4 regions of the Flexivirga alba genome follow, and region 3 is predicted to be linked to each of the others. Evidence: riboswitches for the same ligand, from Rfam matches in the RefSeq annotation. Region 3 holds a riboswitch; each other region holds the start of a gene.
What was found. Region 3 has a riboswitch for cobalamin ahead of ACFQDH_RS07130 (ribonucleoside-diphosphate reductase subunit alpha). Riboswitches for the same ligand answer to the same signal wherever they lie in the genome.
Positions count from the first base shown of each region.

Region 1: another riboswitch for cobalamin. It lies ahead of ACFQDH_RS12210 (prenyltransferase/squalene oxidase repeat-containing protein); the one in region 3 lies ahead of ACFQDH_RS07130 (ribonucleoside-diphosphate reductase subunit alpha).
Region 2: another riboswitch for cobalamin. It lies ahead of metE (5-methyltetrahydropteroyltriglutamate--homocysteine S-methyltransferase); the one in region 3 lies ahead of ACFQDH_RS07130 (ribonucleoside-diphosphate reductase subunit alpha).
Region 4: another riboswitch for cobalamin. It lies ahead of ACFQDH_RS03325 (hypothetical protein); the one in region 3 lies ahead of ACFQDH_RS07130 (ribonucleoside-diphosphate reductase subunit alpha).

Region 1 is NZ_JBHSWH010000001.1:2,466,071-2,469,696, reverse strand. It holds gene rpsO (30S ribosomal protein S15) at 1-112, opposite strand, end outside; gene ACFQDH_RS12215 (MarR family winged helix-turn-helix transcriptional regulator) at 303-884, shown strand; gene ACFQDH_RS12210 (prenyltransferase/squalene oxidase repeat-containing protein) at 1,004-2,272, opposite strand; cobalamin riboswitch at 2,345-2,476, opposite strand; gene ndk (nucleoside-diphosphate kinase) at 2,520-2,936, opposite strand; gene ACFQDH_RS12200 (undecaprenyl-diphosphate phosphatase) at 2,986-3,626, opposite strand, start outside.
Region 2 is NZ_JBHSWH010000001.1:4,516,326-4,519,951, forward strand. It holds gene ACFQDH_RS22555 (MFS transporter) at 1-234, opposite strand, end outside; gene ACFQDH_RS22560 (ArsR/SmtB family transcription factor) at 326-982, shown strand; cobalamin riboswitch at 996-1,195, shown strand; gene metE (5-methyltetrahydropteroyltriglutamate--homocysteine S-methyltransferase) at 1,249-3,528, shown strand; gene ACFQDH_RS22570 (YhjD/YihY/BrkB family envelope integrity protein) at 3,554-3,626, opposite strand, start outside.
Region 3 is NZ_JBHSWH010000001.1:1,475,191-1,478,816, reverse strand. It holds gene ACFQDH_RS07150 (ABC transporter ATP-binding protein) at 1-61, opposite strand, end outside; gene ACFQDH_RS07145 (alpha/beta hydrolase family protein) at 119-856, opposite strand; gene dcd (dCTP deaminase) at 765-1,340, opposite strand; tRNA gene ACFQDH_RS07135 (tRNA-Gly) at 1,442-1,512, shown strand; cobalamin riboswitch at 1,948-2,170, shown strand; gene ACFQDH_RS07130 (ribonucleoside-diphosphate reductase subunit alpha) at 2,307-3,626, shown strand, end outside.
Region 4 is NZ_JBHSWH010000001.1:659,690-663,315, reverse strand. It holds gene ACFQDH_RS03340 (hypothetical protein) at 1-112, opposite strand, end outside; gene ACFQDH_RS03335 (RNA polymerase sigma factor) at 99-707, opposite strand; gene ACFQDH_RS03330 (nucleoside/nucleotide kinase family protein) at 910-1,551, opposite strand; cobalamin riboswitch at 1,575-1,712, shown strand; gene ACFQDH_RS03325 (hypothetical protein) at 1,787-2,785, shown strand; gene ACFQDH_RS03320 (energy-coupling factor transporter transmembrane component T) at 2,834-3,626, shown strand, end outside.

The sequences.
Region 1 (3,626 bases), 990 kb from region 3:
CGGTGATGCGCTGCGTCAGCATCGCGATCTGCACCTCGGGCGAACCGGTGTCGCCCTCTTTGGTCGCGTAGTCGGTCATGATCTGCGCCTTGGTGGCGGTGTCCAGCGGCATGAGTGGGCGATCTCCGTTCGTCTCTTGATTGCGCGGTGCTCCTGGGCATGTCCACCAGGGGCGCTCTTTGTCCGCGGCCGGTTTCACGGCGCTGCAAGGTTATCAGGATCTGAGCGTGCGCCCCTAATCGAAGAGTGCCGGCCGCAAGCCGTGCGGAGTGCGCCACCGTCATACGTTCTAATTGATCATCATGAGCGAGCGCAGCGAGCGACCGAAAGCTTCAGCTGAAGGGCCGGGCCCGACGAAGGAGGGCCGTGCCCAGAATCAGCCCGGGAAGACCGAGCGAAGCCGCTACGAGGCCGAGGTCGCAGCGTATGTCGAAGCCGGTGGGAACGAGCAGGTGCAGCGTGTCGTGACCGCGGTGCACGGCCTGCACCGCCGCCTGTCGCAGTGGTACACCCAGAACCTGTCGGACCTCGATCTGTCCCCCGGCGAGTGGGCCGTCATCCGGCACCTCGCGGCCGAGGCCGAGGACCACATCTCGACGCCGTCGCAGCTGGCCGACACGGCCGCGGTTGCCCCGTCGTCGATGACCCACCGGTTGGATCGGATGGCCGAACGCGGACTCATCGAGCGCGAGCCCGATCCCGACAACCGCACCCGGATCCTCGTGCACCTCACCCGCGACGGTTGGGAGATGTTCCGCCAGGTGATCCGGGAGTCCGACATGGTGGAGTCCGACGTGTTGTCGCATGTGCCCGTCGGCCAGCGCGACAAGCTCGCCCAACTTCTCGAGCTGGCGATCGCCGGCCTCGACGACGACCTCGACTGACGCGACCCATTTCGCCGAGAGGACAGGCGATGCATCGAGGGGACAGGCAATTCCGGGCGAATTCGCCCGAATTGCCTGTCCCCTCGGCATTCGGCTGTCCTCTCGGTGAGGTTGTTGTGTCAGTCGCGCGAACGCAACCGGCGACGGAGGCCGGTGCCGGCCAGTGCGGCGCCACCCAGGACGGCAGCGCCCGCGAAGAGCACGCCCGCGTTGCCGCCACCTGTCTGCGAGCCGTCGGTGATGATCGGTGGGCCGGTCGTCGTCGACGTGGCGCTGACCGACGTTGAGCTCGCGGTGCTGGTTGCCGACGTGGTCGGGCTGGACGTCGCGCACGACAGCGCCGGCGCCGTCGCCGAACCACCGGCGCTGATCTTCAGGTACGGCTGCTGGACCAGCGCGAGGACCGCCTGCGTCGTCGCGCGATGTTCCTTGTCGCTGACCGTCGCCTTGCTGCCCTTGGCCCGCAGCGCGTCGAACGACTTCTGGTCGAAGGCGAATCCGCCGCGCAACGCAGCCGGGGAAGTGCAACCGAACTGCAGGCCGGCGACGAAGGCCTTCGCCTTGGCTGCCTCTGCGGTCTTGCCCGTCAGGGCGAAGGCGACCGCGGCCAGCCCGGTGCTGTTGGTGTTCGGTGCGGCCTGCGCGGCCGGCTCCACCACACCACCGTTCGACTGCTGCTCGCCGGCGATGAAATTGACGGCCTTGGTGACCGCGGCGTCGTGACCGCCCGCGGCGCTCAGCGCCTGCACGGCCAACGAGGTCGCGTCGGTGTCGCCGGCGGTGGTGGTGCACTGCGTGTCGGCGAACGTCATCCGGAATCCGCCGTCGTTGCACTGCTGCTTGAGCAGGAAGTCAACTGCCTTGGCATCGGACTGTCCGGCGCGCGCCAGACCGACGATCGCCAGCGACTGGCCGATGGTGTTGGAGTAGTCGCCATACGCCGACTTGTCCTTGAACTGCCCGGTCGTCTGCTCCAGCGACTTCAGCTGGCTGAGGTAGCCACCGGTCGGCAGGCCCTGCGCCTGAGCGAAGACCAGCAACTTGGCAGTCGCACCGGCATACACGTCCTGGCCGTAGGTGTTGTATGCCGCGGCGTTCTTGGTGATGTATGACGCCGCGCGCTGCGCTTCGGCCTGACCGGTCTGTGCCGCGTCGAGACCGAGGATGCCGTCGATCGTCAGGCCGTAGTCGGCGTAGTTGGTGCCGCCGGAGCTGACCGAGAAGTGGTCGCCGCCAGCCGCCAGCTCGGACGCCAGGAAGTGCGCGCCAGTGGACGCATCGGGTGTGGCGGCGCTTGCCGGAGCGGCCACTGCGATGCCGGTCAGACCGGCGCAGGCCAGGGCGAAGATGCCCGTGAGACCCGCACGGGCGCGAAGAGTTGTGGTCATGAAGTGTTGCCTTCCGCGAGATGTCGCGACCCGCAGAAGTATCAGCCGGAACCGATCTCGCGGGGCCGCGACGAGATCGCCGGTGGACGCGCAGGTGCTCCGGCTCGCTTCCCGGGTATGGCGCCCGGTCGGCACACGGTTGCGGGTCAGCGCCGGATTCGCACCGGCTTCCCCTGCAGTAAATCGCGTCCGGTGCGGAGCTTACCGTCAGCCTGCTGCCCGTCCGAAGGACGGCCCGAACAAGCAATCAGGCTTGGGGGAACCAGATGCCGATCTCGCGCTCGGCGGACTCGGGCGAGTCCGAGCCGTGCACGATGTTCTGCTGCACGGCCAGGCCCCAGTCGCGCCCGAGATCGCCGCGGATGCTGCCCGGCGCTGCGGCCGACGGGTCGGTCGCTCCGGCGATCGCACGGAAACCTTCGATGACCCGCTGCCCGGTCACGATCGCGAAGGTCGCCGGGCCACTGGCCATGAAGTCGACGAGCGGCTGGTAGAAGGGCTTGCCCTCGTGCTCGGCGTAGTGCCGTGCCAGCCGATCCCGATCGGGAGTCATGATCTGCAACGTGTCGAGGACGTAGCCCTTCGCCTCGATCCGGCGCAGGACCTCGCCGGTGAGGCCACGGGCGAATCCATCGGGCTTGACGATGACGAGGGTGCGTTCCATGACTCACATTCAATCGGACGGGTCGTATGGCGAAACCCCTGGGGTTTCCTTAGGCAGCAACCTTGCCGAGCACGAGCAGCCCGAAGACGAAGACGGCCAGCGCGATCCTGTAGTAGACGAACGGCCGGAAGTTGTGGTGGGAGATATAGCGCATGAACCACGCGACCACGGCATACCCGACGACGAACGCGAGCACCGTCGCGACGATGATCTGACCCCACCCGTCACCGCCGCTGCCGTGCAGGTCCTTCAGCTCGAACAACCCGGACACGAGCACCGCAGGTATGGCGAGCAAGAACGAGTATCGCGCCGCAGCACTGCGCGTGTAGCCCATGAAGAGACCACCGGAAATCGTTCCGCCGGAACGCGATACGCCGGGTATCAGCGCGAGCGCCTGCCAGAGTCCGAACCGGATGCCGTCCTTGACGCTGAGGTCTTCCAGAGTCTTGCGGTTCTCGGCGTCGGGGTCGTGGTCGACCGTCGCATCAGCCACGGCGATGACGATGGCGAAGATCAGCAGCATGCTCGCGGTCACCCACAGGTTGCGCAGCGGTCCCTCGATGAAACCCTTGAACACCAGGCCGAGGATGCCGATCGGGATCGTGCCGACGATGACCAGCCAGCCCATTCGGGCGTCGGGCTCGGACTTCGGCACCTTGCCGGCGACCGACAACCCCCACTGCTTGAGAA
Region 2 (3,626 bases), 3.0 Mb from region 3:
GAACGTGCCGGCCGGGATTCCGGCGATCACCATCCCGGCGACCACGGCTCCCCCGACGAGCCCCGCGATCGCCGCGTTGTCGGTCATCCAGAGCGCAAGCAGCGGAAAGGCCAGTCCACTCATCCGCGACCCGATGCCGTTCAAGGTGTTGCCAACCATCAGCAACTCGAAGTCCCGGTTGCGCCAGAGCGCAGGTCGTTTCGTGTCGAGCGCTTCGTCCCCCACCTGTGTCATGACGACCATCGTGCGCCGGCTCCAGGCATTACGCAACTATATTTGCGCATTATTATTTGCGAAGAGGACCAAGCCACGGCACAGTGGTCCCGTGAGCAGATCACAGGACCGGTCCGAGCCGCGGCGTATCGTCGACCCCCGCGAGCTCAAGGCTCTGTCGCATCCACTGCGCATGCGCCTCTTCGGCGAGCTGACAGCACGCGGCCCGTCTCGCGCCGTGGATCTAGCGAACGCCGTTGCGGAACCGGCGAATTCGGTCAGCTTTCACCTCCGGCAGCTGGCGCGCTATGGCCTCGTCGAAGATGACCCCGAGCACGGCACCGACGGCCGCGAACGATGGTGGCGAGCAACAACCGACGAGGGTCTCATCGTGGACTTCCACGACTTGGAAGCGATGCCCGGTGGTCCGGCTGCAGTCGGGGCCTTCAAACAGGTCACCGAGAGCACCGCACATGCGCTCACAGCGCTCTCCTTCCGACACCTCGACGAGTCCACCGAGGGGCCAAAGACCTGGTTCAACAACTTCGTGCTGCACCTGAGTCGCTCCGAATTGGACGCCTTCCTCGACGACCAGTGGGAGGTGACGTCGCGCTGGATGCAACGATCGCGAGAGGTCAGCAACTCGGCTGACGGCGAGACCCGGCATACCTATTTCGGGGTCAGCAACGGCGCTCCGCTGGGTCAAGTACTGGAGACCGAGGAGGCCGCGGACCGAACGGGTGACGAGCGCTCCGGCAAGAGTCAGTAGGCTGAGGAACGCGACAGGTTCGCGTCATACCGGTGATCCGGATGCCGCGTCGTAAGAGGGAATCCGGTGTGACTCCGGGACTGCCCCGCAGCGGTATGTGAGAACGACCTCCGTCATACGCACTGGCCAACTTGGCCGGGAAGCGATGGACAGTAGGCGCCTTGTTTCGGCACGCTCACGAGTCCGAAGACCTGCCAGTCGCCCGAGCCCGGACCCGGGTTCGGCCGATTCGGTGACCTCTCGGGCGGGTCGCGAAGGAGTTTGGAATGACCAACAGCACCACTGCCACTGTTCTCGGCTGGCCACGACAGGGGCCGAAGCGAGAGCTCAAACGGGCCATCGAGGCCTATTGGGCGGGCCGCGTCCCCGCCGACGAACTCCACGACATCGCTGCCGGCCTACGCGCCGATGCGTGGAAACAACTGTCGGACAACGGGATCGACGAGATCCCGACCGGCGACTTCTCCTACTACGACCACGTGCTCGACACGGCATGGATGGTCGGCGCCGTGCCGCAGCGCTTTCGGGCCGCGGCCGACAACGACCTGGACGTCTACTTCGCGATGGCCCGCGGGAACGACAAGGTTGCGCCGCTGGAGATGACCAAGTGGTTCGACACCAACTACCACTACCTGGTGCCGGAGCTCGCCCCCGCGACGACGTTCACCGCGAACGCCGCCCGCCAGGTCGAGCTCTTCACCCAGGCGACCGACGCCGGCCACACCGCGCGTCCGGTGCTCGTCGGACCGCTCACCTTTCTGCTGCTGTCGAAGCCGGCTGTGGACGCACCAGCGGGGTTCGACCCGTTGTCGCTTCTTGACCCCCTGCTGGACGTGTATGTCGACATCCTCAGCACCCTGCACGACGCCGGCGCGCAGTGGGTGCAGATTGACGAGCCGGCGCTCGTCCTGGACCAGCCGGTCGCTGTGCTCGACGCGGCTCGTCACGCACTCGATCGACTTGGCTCCGCAACGAAACGCCCGAAACTGTTGATTGCCAGCTATTTCGCCGCATTGCAGGACGCGTTCGAGGTGTTCGCCGAGGCACCCGTCGACGGCCTGGCGATCGACTGCACCGTCCCGGCGAACGTCACCGAGATCCTGGAGCACGGTCTGCGCGAAAAGCGGCTGATCGCAGGTGTCATCGACGGCCGCAACGTCTGGGCCGCCGATCTCGACGACCGACTGGCGATCGTGCGCCGGCTGGCCGGCCGCGTCGACGACCTCGTCGTCGGCAGCTCCTGCTCGCTGCTGCACGTGCCGCTCGATGCGTCGAAGGAGACCGCGATCGACGAGGAGGTCCGAAGCTGGCTGGCCTTCGCGCGCGAGAAGGTGCTCGAAATCCGCACGCTGGCAACGGCACTCGACGACGAAACTGCAGCGACTCCCGCACTGGACGCGTCCCGTCGAGCGGTCGCGTCCCGACAGGCATCGGCGCGCACACACGACGATGCCGTGCGCGCACGCGTGGCCGCGGTGCGGGACGCCGACACACATCGTGTCGCGGCGTTCGACCAGCGATACCCGCAACAGCAGGAGTCGCTCGGCCTGCCACTGCTACCGACGACGACCATCGGGTCGTTCCCGCAGACCGACTCCGTGCGCAAGGCACGCGCATCACTGCGTCGCGGCGAAATCGACCGGGCGACATACGAATCGGCGATGCGCGACGAGATCGCCACGGTGATCTCCCTGCAGGAAGAGCTCGGCCTGGACGTGCTGGTGCACGGTGAGCCGGAACGCAACGACATGGTGCAGTACTTCGCCGAACAGCTCGACGGCTACCTGTCGACCACACACGGTTGGGTGCAGTCCTACGGCACCCGCTGCGTTCGGCCGCCGATCATCTTCGGTGACGTCTCCCGTCCCGAGCCGATGACCGTCCGCTGGTGGCAGTACGCGCAATCGCTGACGAAGCGACCGGTCAAGGGCATGCTGACCGGGCCGGTCACCATGCTCGCCTGGTCCTTCGTGCGCGACGACCAGCCCATCGGTGACACGGCCCGGCAGGTCGCACTCGCGCTGCGCGATGAGGTCCGCGATCTGGAGGCGGCCGGTTGCCGCGTCATCCAGGTTGATGAGCCGGCCCTGCGCGAGACGCTGCCGCTGCGGACCACCGACCGCCCGGCATACCTGGAGTGGGCAACCGAATCCTTCCGGCTGGCAACGAGTTCCGTCGCGGACGTCACCCAGGTGCACACGCACATGTGCTACGCGGATTTCGGTGACATCTTCACCGCGATCGACGACCTGGATGCCGATGTGATCAGCCTCGAAGCCGCCCGGTCGGGTATGTCGCTCGCGGACGAACTTCAGAAGTCCGGCTACGCCAAGGGCGTCGGTCCGGGTGTCTACGACATCCACTCGCCGCGGGTCCCGTCCACTGACGAGGTGCGCACGCTGCTGGAGAAGGCGGTGGGTGCGCTCGCGGCCGGCCAGGTGTGGGTCAACCCGGACTGCGGTCTGAAAACAAGGCGTCCGGACGAGGTCCGGCCTGCCCTGGCGAATCTCGTCTCCGCTGCGGCCGCGGTCCGCGCGTCGATCTAACGCTCCGCGGACCAGGGTCCGCGGATCACCGGCGCGGTGTCCTCCTCGTCCTCGTCCTCAGGTTCTGAGCGGCGAGAGACGAGGGGATGGTGCGCTCG
Region 3 (3,626 bases):
GGTTGTCGACGGCTGTCGCGCCGCCGGCATACTGCTTGACCACCTGCTCGAAGCGGATCATGGTCAACAAACGTAGTGCAGGCCACCGACAGGGACCGAACCCGATCCGGTGAAATCTTCAGGAAAGCAACGTCTCCGCCAGGAATTGGGTCGTATGACGGTGCCACGCCCGCGCTTTGAGCAGCATCGCGTGCGCATCCGGCAGCTGCACACTGCGCGCGTCGCCGCCGGCCTGCACGATCAGCTCGGCAAGTCGGGCGCTCTTGCGTGGGTCGGTGATGACGTCCTTGCGGCCGTGCAGCAGCAGAGTGTGCCGGTCGAGGAACGGCGCGACGTCGTACTGCTGGGGGATCCAGGGCGCCATACCGACGATGCTCGTGACACCGTCGGCGCCGGCCAGCTCCAGGGCGACCCGGCCGCCCATCGAGTGACCGACCAGCGCCACAGGGGTGTCGGGGTAGAGCTCGCGCAGCCGAGCCAGCGCCCATCGGGCATCCACGACCGGAGATCGCGCATCGTCGTTGTAACCGCGCACGGCGTCACGCAGCACCGCAGTCCCGATCCGACCCTGTGCGCTGCGCTCGATGCTGCGGGCGACGGCGACCATGCGCAGCACCGGCGGACTCACCTTGTTGGTCCGCCCGAGGCCGTGCTCGGCACCCCCGTGCAACAGCAAGGCGATCGCGTCGGGGCGCCGCCTGCCGTCCGGCAGGGTGAGAAAGGGTGCGCACCGTCGTGCGACGGGCCGACCTCGTAGCGGGACATCACACCTCGGTGTGATGGAAGTTGGCGTAGGACCGGCTGGCGGTCGGGCCGCGCTGGCCCTGATAGTGCGAGCCGTATTTAGCGCTGCCATAAGGGTTTTCGGCCGGGCTGCTGAGCTGGAAGAAGCACAGCTGCCCGATCTTCATGCCCGGCCACAGCTTGATCGGCAGGGTCGCGACGTTGGACAGCTCGAGGGTCACGTGCCCGGAGAAGCCCGGGTCGACGAAGCCGGCCGTCGCGTGCGTCAGCAGGCCGAGCCGGCCCAGGCTGGATTTGCCCTCGACCCGCGCGGCGACGTCATCGGGCAACGTCACCTGTTCGTATGTCGAGCCGAGCACGAACTCGCCGGGGTGCAGCACGAAGGGCTCGCCCGACTCGGTCTCGATCAACCGGGTCAGCTCCTCCTGCTCGGCGGCCGGGTCGATGAAGGGGTACTTGTGGTTGTCGAACAGCCGGAAGTAGCGGTCCAGCCGGAAGTCGATGCTCGAGGGCTGGATCATCGTCTCGTCATACGGGTCGAGGCGCACGCGGCCGGCGTCGATCTGGGCGCGGATGTCGCGGTCGGAGAGGAGCACGAGGGTCACGGTACCGGGCAGGCGCTTGCGCCGGTGGCGGACGCTGTGGGTTAGACTCCTGCCGGTCCGAGCGAGAGCCATTTGGCCGCCGCCCGAGGCACGCGAGTGTAGTTCAATGGTAGAACATCAGCTTCCCAAGCTGAATACGCGAGTTCGATTCTCGTCACTCGCTCTTAGCCTTTCTGGCTCGGCTCCTCCTGGCGCCCGCATTGGCTTCGGCTCGCCGCGCGTCCGACACGTCATACCTCTCTCGCCATACCCCTCTCGCCATACCCCTCTCGCCCTGAGCGTGCACCCGGCCGTATTGCCGAGAGGACACCCGTTGGTCGAGAGGACACCCGATGCGGCCCATTTCGGGCTCGAATTGCCTGTCCTTTCGGCGATCGCCTGTCCTCTCGGCGATTGGGGCTCGTGGGCGGTGCTCCTCCGGCACTCGACCACCTTGGCTCCGTACTCCGGCACTCGACGACCTCGGTGCCGACACGCCGCCACTTCCGTGCCATGCCACCCCATTTCGGCGTCATTCCGCCGATTTGACATCTCTGGAATTACAGGCGTGCAACTACAGCATGTTGGGTCTTGGCAAACCAACCACCACTAGATAGTGTGTGTCTTGCAGCTGGTTCGAGTGCTTCAGCCGCCGCTTGACGACGGCTGAAGCACCCGAGGAAAGAGGGAAGTCGGTGCAAATCCGACACTGCCCCCGCAGCGGTGAGTGAGGACGAACGTCGTCATCAGCACTGGGTGAGAGCCCGGGAAGCGACGACCAGTAGGTGTGCGTCTCGCACGGAGTCACGAGTCCGAAGACCTGCCACTGCCCTGTCCGCGCACCCGCGGGCGGGTCCGACCGCAGCCCGCGCGGGAAGGGCTGACGAACGAGCGGCGGCGAGCCACGTGCCCGCGTGCGCTGCCCGCTCGCCGTCCTCCTCGCCGGGCCACTGCGAGGAAAGACGGGAGACACCGCACGTGGCCATACACGTCACCAAGCGCGACGGATCACGCGAGCCGTATGACGCAGACCGCATCAACCGGGCGATCGAGCGGGCCGCTGAGGGCCTACCGAATGCCATGTCGATGACCATGCAGATCGCCTCGGAGCTGGCAATCACGCTCTTCGACGGCATCACCACCGAACAACTCGACGAGGCTGCCATCTCGGTCGCGGTGCAGAACGTCAAGGACGACCCCGACTTCGACGTCATCGCGTCCCGCCTGCTGTTGAAGACGATCTACAAGAAGGTGCTCGGCGACTTCGAGACGCAGTCCGAGCTCGCGCTGCTGCACCAAGCCCGCTTCCCCGGCTACATCCGCCTGTCGGTCGAGGACGGTCTCTTCGACGCTCGCCTCGCGTCTGCCTTCAACCTGGAGCAGCTGGCCGCGGCCCTCGACCACCATCAGGATGACGGGCTTCGCTACATCGGCATCGTCACTCTCAAAAACCGTTACATGGCAACGGATTCCAGGCGCCAGCCGCTCGAGGTCCCGGCATACTTCTGGATGCGGGTCGCGATGGGTATGTCGGTCAACGAGAAGGATCCGACCCAGGCCGCCATCGGCTTCTACCGGAAGATGGCATCGCTGGACTACCTCGCTGCCGGCTCCACACTCGTCAACGCGGGCACCAACACACCTCAGTTGTCCAACTGCTTCGTGATGCAGATGGATGACGACATCGAGCACATCGCCAAGTCGATGCGAGACGTCATGTGGCTGACCAAAGGCACTGGTGGCATTGGCCTTTCGGTCACCAAGCTGCGGTCCGAGGGCAGCCCGATCCGGAGCAACAACACGTCCTCGACCGGCCCGATCCCCTTCATGCACACCATCGACTCGATCCTGCGCGCCGTCTCCCGCGGCGGCAAGAAGTTCGGCGCCCTGTGCTTCTACATGGAGAACTGGCACCTGGACTTCCCGCAGTTCATCGACTTACGGCAGAACGCCGGCGACCCCTACCGGCGCACCCGGACCGCGAACACCGCAGTCTGGTTGTCCGACGAATTCATGAAGCGAGTCGTCGCCGACGACGACTGGTATCTCTTCGACCCGCTCGAGACACCGGACCTGGTCGAGCTGGTCGGTGACGACTTCTCCCGCCGTTACAAGGAGTATGTCGCCCTCGCCGAGACCGGAAAGCTGCGCTCCTTCAAGAAGATTCGCGCTCGCGCGCAGTGGAAGTCGATCCTCGTCTCGCTGCAAACGACCTCGCACCCCTGGCTCACGTGGAAGGACACGATCAACCAGCGGGCGCTGAACGACAACACCGGCACGATCCACCTGTCGAACCTG
Region 4 (3,626 bases), 820 kb from region 3:
CCTCGCGGTCTCGGTCCAGGTCGGCGTCGGAGATCTGCAAAGCCTTCGCGGCGAACGCGTCGCGCAGGCGGCGCTCCAGGTCATCCTGGTCGTGCTGCTCAGACGGATTCATCGGTTGCGCCTCCTTGCATGATCTTGTTGAGAGTGGCCATCGCCCGGCTTGCTTGTGATTTCACGGTGCCCTTGCTGATCCCGAGTGCGTCGGCGATCTCCGCCTCGGACATGTCCGACCAGTAGCGCAGCACCAGCACCTCGCGCTGCCGGGCCGGCAGCTGGTCGACCGCACGAAGGACCGCCTGGTGCTCCTCGGCGAGGAGCACGTCGGTATCGGCCGGTGGTGCGATCTCCGGCTCGGCGACCTTCAGGTGGGCACGGACCGTACGGCGTCGGCGCAACATCGACCGGGACTGGTTGACCACCGCTTGGCGCAGGTAACCGACCGCAGCCCGGGAGTCGCGCAGCGCGGCCCGGTTGCGGTGCATCCCGAGGAACGCCTCCTGCACGACATCCTCGGCGCTCGCCGTGTCGTCGACCAGCAGCCGCGCGAGCCGCACCATCTGCAGGTGATGTGTGCGGTAGAGCTCGGCCAGGTCGACCGAGTCCTCCGCGGTCATCGGCTCGAAGCAGGGGAGCGCGTCACGGTCATGGACCCGACCTCCCAAGCGATACGGCCTTTCGGCATACACGGCGGGTGCGGTGAGTGTCATGACACCCTGACCCTTCGCCCAGACCCTAACGAGTCGTCGCTGTGGAAGGGAACGCCGCACCGCGGCAGGCCGGGAACCGGCTGCCGTCCAGCGATGATCGCGTTGCACCTCATGGTGGGTAGACGCACGACCGGCGTCCGGGTTGCCTCCGTGCGTGGCGCGACATACCGCGTGCGCGTGTGATCGGTCACACCCGCGGCGCCTACGGCAGCAGGAGTATGGCGTCCGCCCTCTCCCGCGTCGACCGCACCAGGTCGGCATTGCGCTCGTCGGAACCCAGCGCACGCTGCGACGCTTCGGCGAGACTGCGGCCGTAGCTGCGGTGTCGCTCGATGAGCCGCTCCCGCCGGAGCTCGTCGGGGGTTTCGACATACCAAATGGCATCCAGCAGCCGGGGCAGTTCGGACCAGGGTTCGTCGGGGAGCAGTAGGTAGTTGCCCTCGGTGACCACGACCTGCGTGTCGGGCGCCACCTCGATGGCTCCTGCGATCGGCTCCTCCAGCGACCGGTCGAACGCCGGAGCCCACACGGTGCGGTCGCGCTCGCTGCGGATGCGGGAGAGCAGTTCGACATACCCGAGGGCGTCGAACGTGTGCGGCGCGCCCTTGACCGGTGCCCAGCCCCGCTCGTCGAGGACCGCCTGCGCCAGGTGGAACCCGTCCATCGGCACGACCACCGTCCGTATGCCGCGCTCACGGCAGCCCCGGGCGAGCTGATCGGCGGCGGTCGACTTGCCGACGGCCGGCGGGCCGGTCAGGCCGACGATCACCCGGTCGGTCGCGGCAGCCAGGTCGGCGAGCGTTTCCACCGCAGCCGCGGCGTCGAGGATGGGTGCGGTGCTCACTCGTCAGACTCTTCCAGAACCGCTGCTAGCCTTCGGGGTGGCGTCCGTGTCGGGCGCCAAGGTGTGAGCAGGGGAAGCCGGTGCGATTCCGGCGCTGTCCCGCAGCCGTGAGTGGCCGATCGGTCACGAGTCGGAATACCTGCGCCACCGGTCACCGGATCGACTGTCGAGGACTGCAGTCGCGGGCGAGATCGTGTCGCACGCGTGGAGTCGCGACCGAAAGGACTCCATCCGCATGCCCAGCCGCCCGGTTCGTGCCGTCGCAGCCGTCGCACTCGCCACCTCCGCAACCTCGTTCGCGTATGTCGGATCGGTCGCGCCCGCACAGGCCGCCGGCTACAACGGCGTGTGCAAGACCAGCTCCGGGGTGACCGTGGTCGTCGACTTCCGCGAACTCGGGGGCGGCATCGCGGTGCGCTGTGCGCCGGTGGGCAGTGGCGCTTCTGGCGTCGATGCCCTGCAGGCGGCCGGGATCCCGGCGGAGGGGACTCGACAGTACGGGCTTGCCTTCATCTGCCGGCTCTACGGCAAGCCGTCGGCAACGGCCACCTTGCCCGGCGGCTACCACGAGTCGTGTGGGCGGACCCCTCCGCCGAATGCGCACTGGTGGTACACCCAGGCACCGAACGGCGGCTCCTGGTCCTCCAGCGGTGACGGTGCGTCCACCAGCCACGTCATCCCAGGCGGTTTCGAGGGATGGGCGTTCAGCGAGGGCGGCACCAACTACTCGCCGCGTTACACCCCGACCCGTCCTGCAGCTCCGAAGCCTCCGCCTGCGCCGACGCACACGACGACCCAGCCGCCGGCGCCGCCGCGCCATACGACCACGACCGCGCCGAGCAACCCGAAAACGACTGACCCAAACGGGAATTCGACGTCGAGCAAGGCCGGGTCCACCCATTCGCAGCCGAAGTCAACCACGGCGTCCAAGGCTTCGCAGGCAGCGAAGAAGAAGGCTGCCGAGAAGAAGGCGAAGGCGAGCCACTCGTCCTCCGCGAGCAGCTCGTCGAAGGCGAAGCGCAGCAAGGGGTCGTCCAGTTCGGCCGGTGTTACGGGCACGTCGTCGGGCGGTCCGACGAATGTCGCCGGAGCGCCCATGGCCAACAGTGACGACCTGATCAAGGACTCCAAGAAGTCGTCGGGCGTCAATGCGACCACCGTCGTAGGGGGTGGCGTCCTGGCGGCGCTCGTCGTGGGCGGCGGTGCGGTTGCGATCGTCCGCAGGCGCAACTAGAGCAGTGAGTCAGAAATAGACCAGCAACTTCGCACGCATCGCACTCGGGTGAAACGTCTGCCCGCTCCGGTCCACCCGATCGCCTGGTGGCTGTGGGCGATCGGTCTGGCGGTGGCGGCGTCATTCACGACCAACCCGCTGCTGCTGTTGCTGCTCATCGCTGTCGCGTGTTTCGTCGTGCTGCTCCGGCGCGGCGACGCCCCGTGGTCGCGGTCGCTGCGGCTCTACCTGCTGCTCGGTGCCTTCATCGTCGTGGTGCGTGTCGCGTTCCGGTGCTTCCTCGGCGCGTCCGGCGGCGGCACCGTCCTGCTGGACCTGCCGCGAATCCCGTTGCCGGACTGGGCGGCTGGGGTTTCGTTGCTCGGTCCCGTGCACCTGTCCGACGTGCTCGACGGCCTGTATGACGGCCTGCGACTCGCCGCGATGATCATCTGCATCGGCGCCGCCAACTCGCTGGCCAACCCGAAGCGACTGCTCAAGGTCGTGCCGATCGCGCTCTACGACATCGGCACTGTGGTGGTGGTCGCGGTGTCCGTCTTCCCGCAGATGGCTGACAGCATCCGGCGGGTGCGGCGCGCCCAGCAGCTTCGACCGGACCGAGGACGGAAGTGGCAGGTCGTGCGGCGGGTCATCGTTCCGGTGCTTTCGGATGCGTTGGACCGTTCCCTTCTCCTTGCGGCTGCTATGGATTCGCGCGGTTATGGCCGGCGCGGATCGACGCCGGTGCGGACCCGCCGGCTGCTCGGAGTCCTGACCGTCGTGGGGCTGATCGCGGTGTGCATCGGAACCTTCGGCGTGCTCGACGACCGAGCGCCGGCGCTGTTCCGCTGGCCGGCCTTCG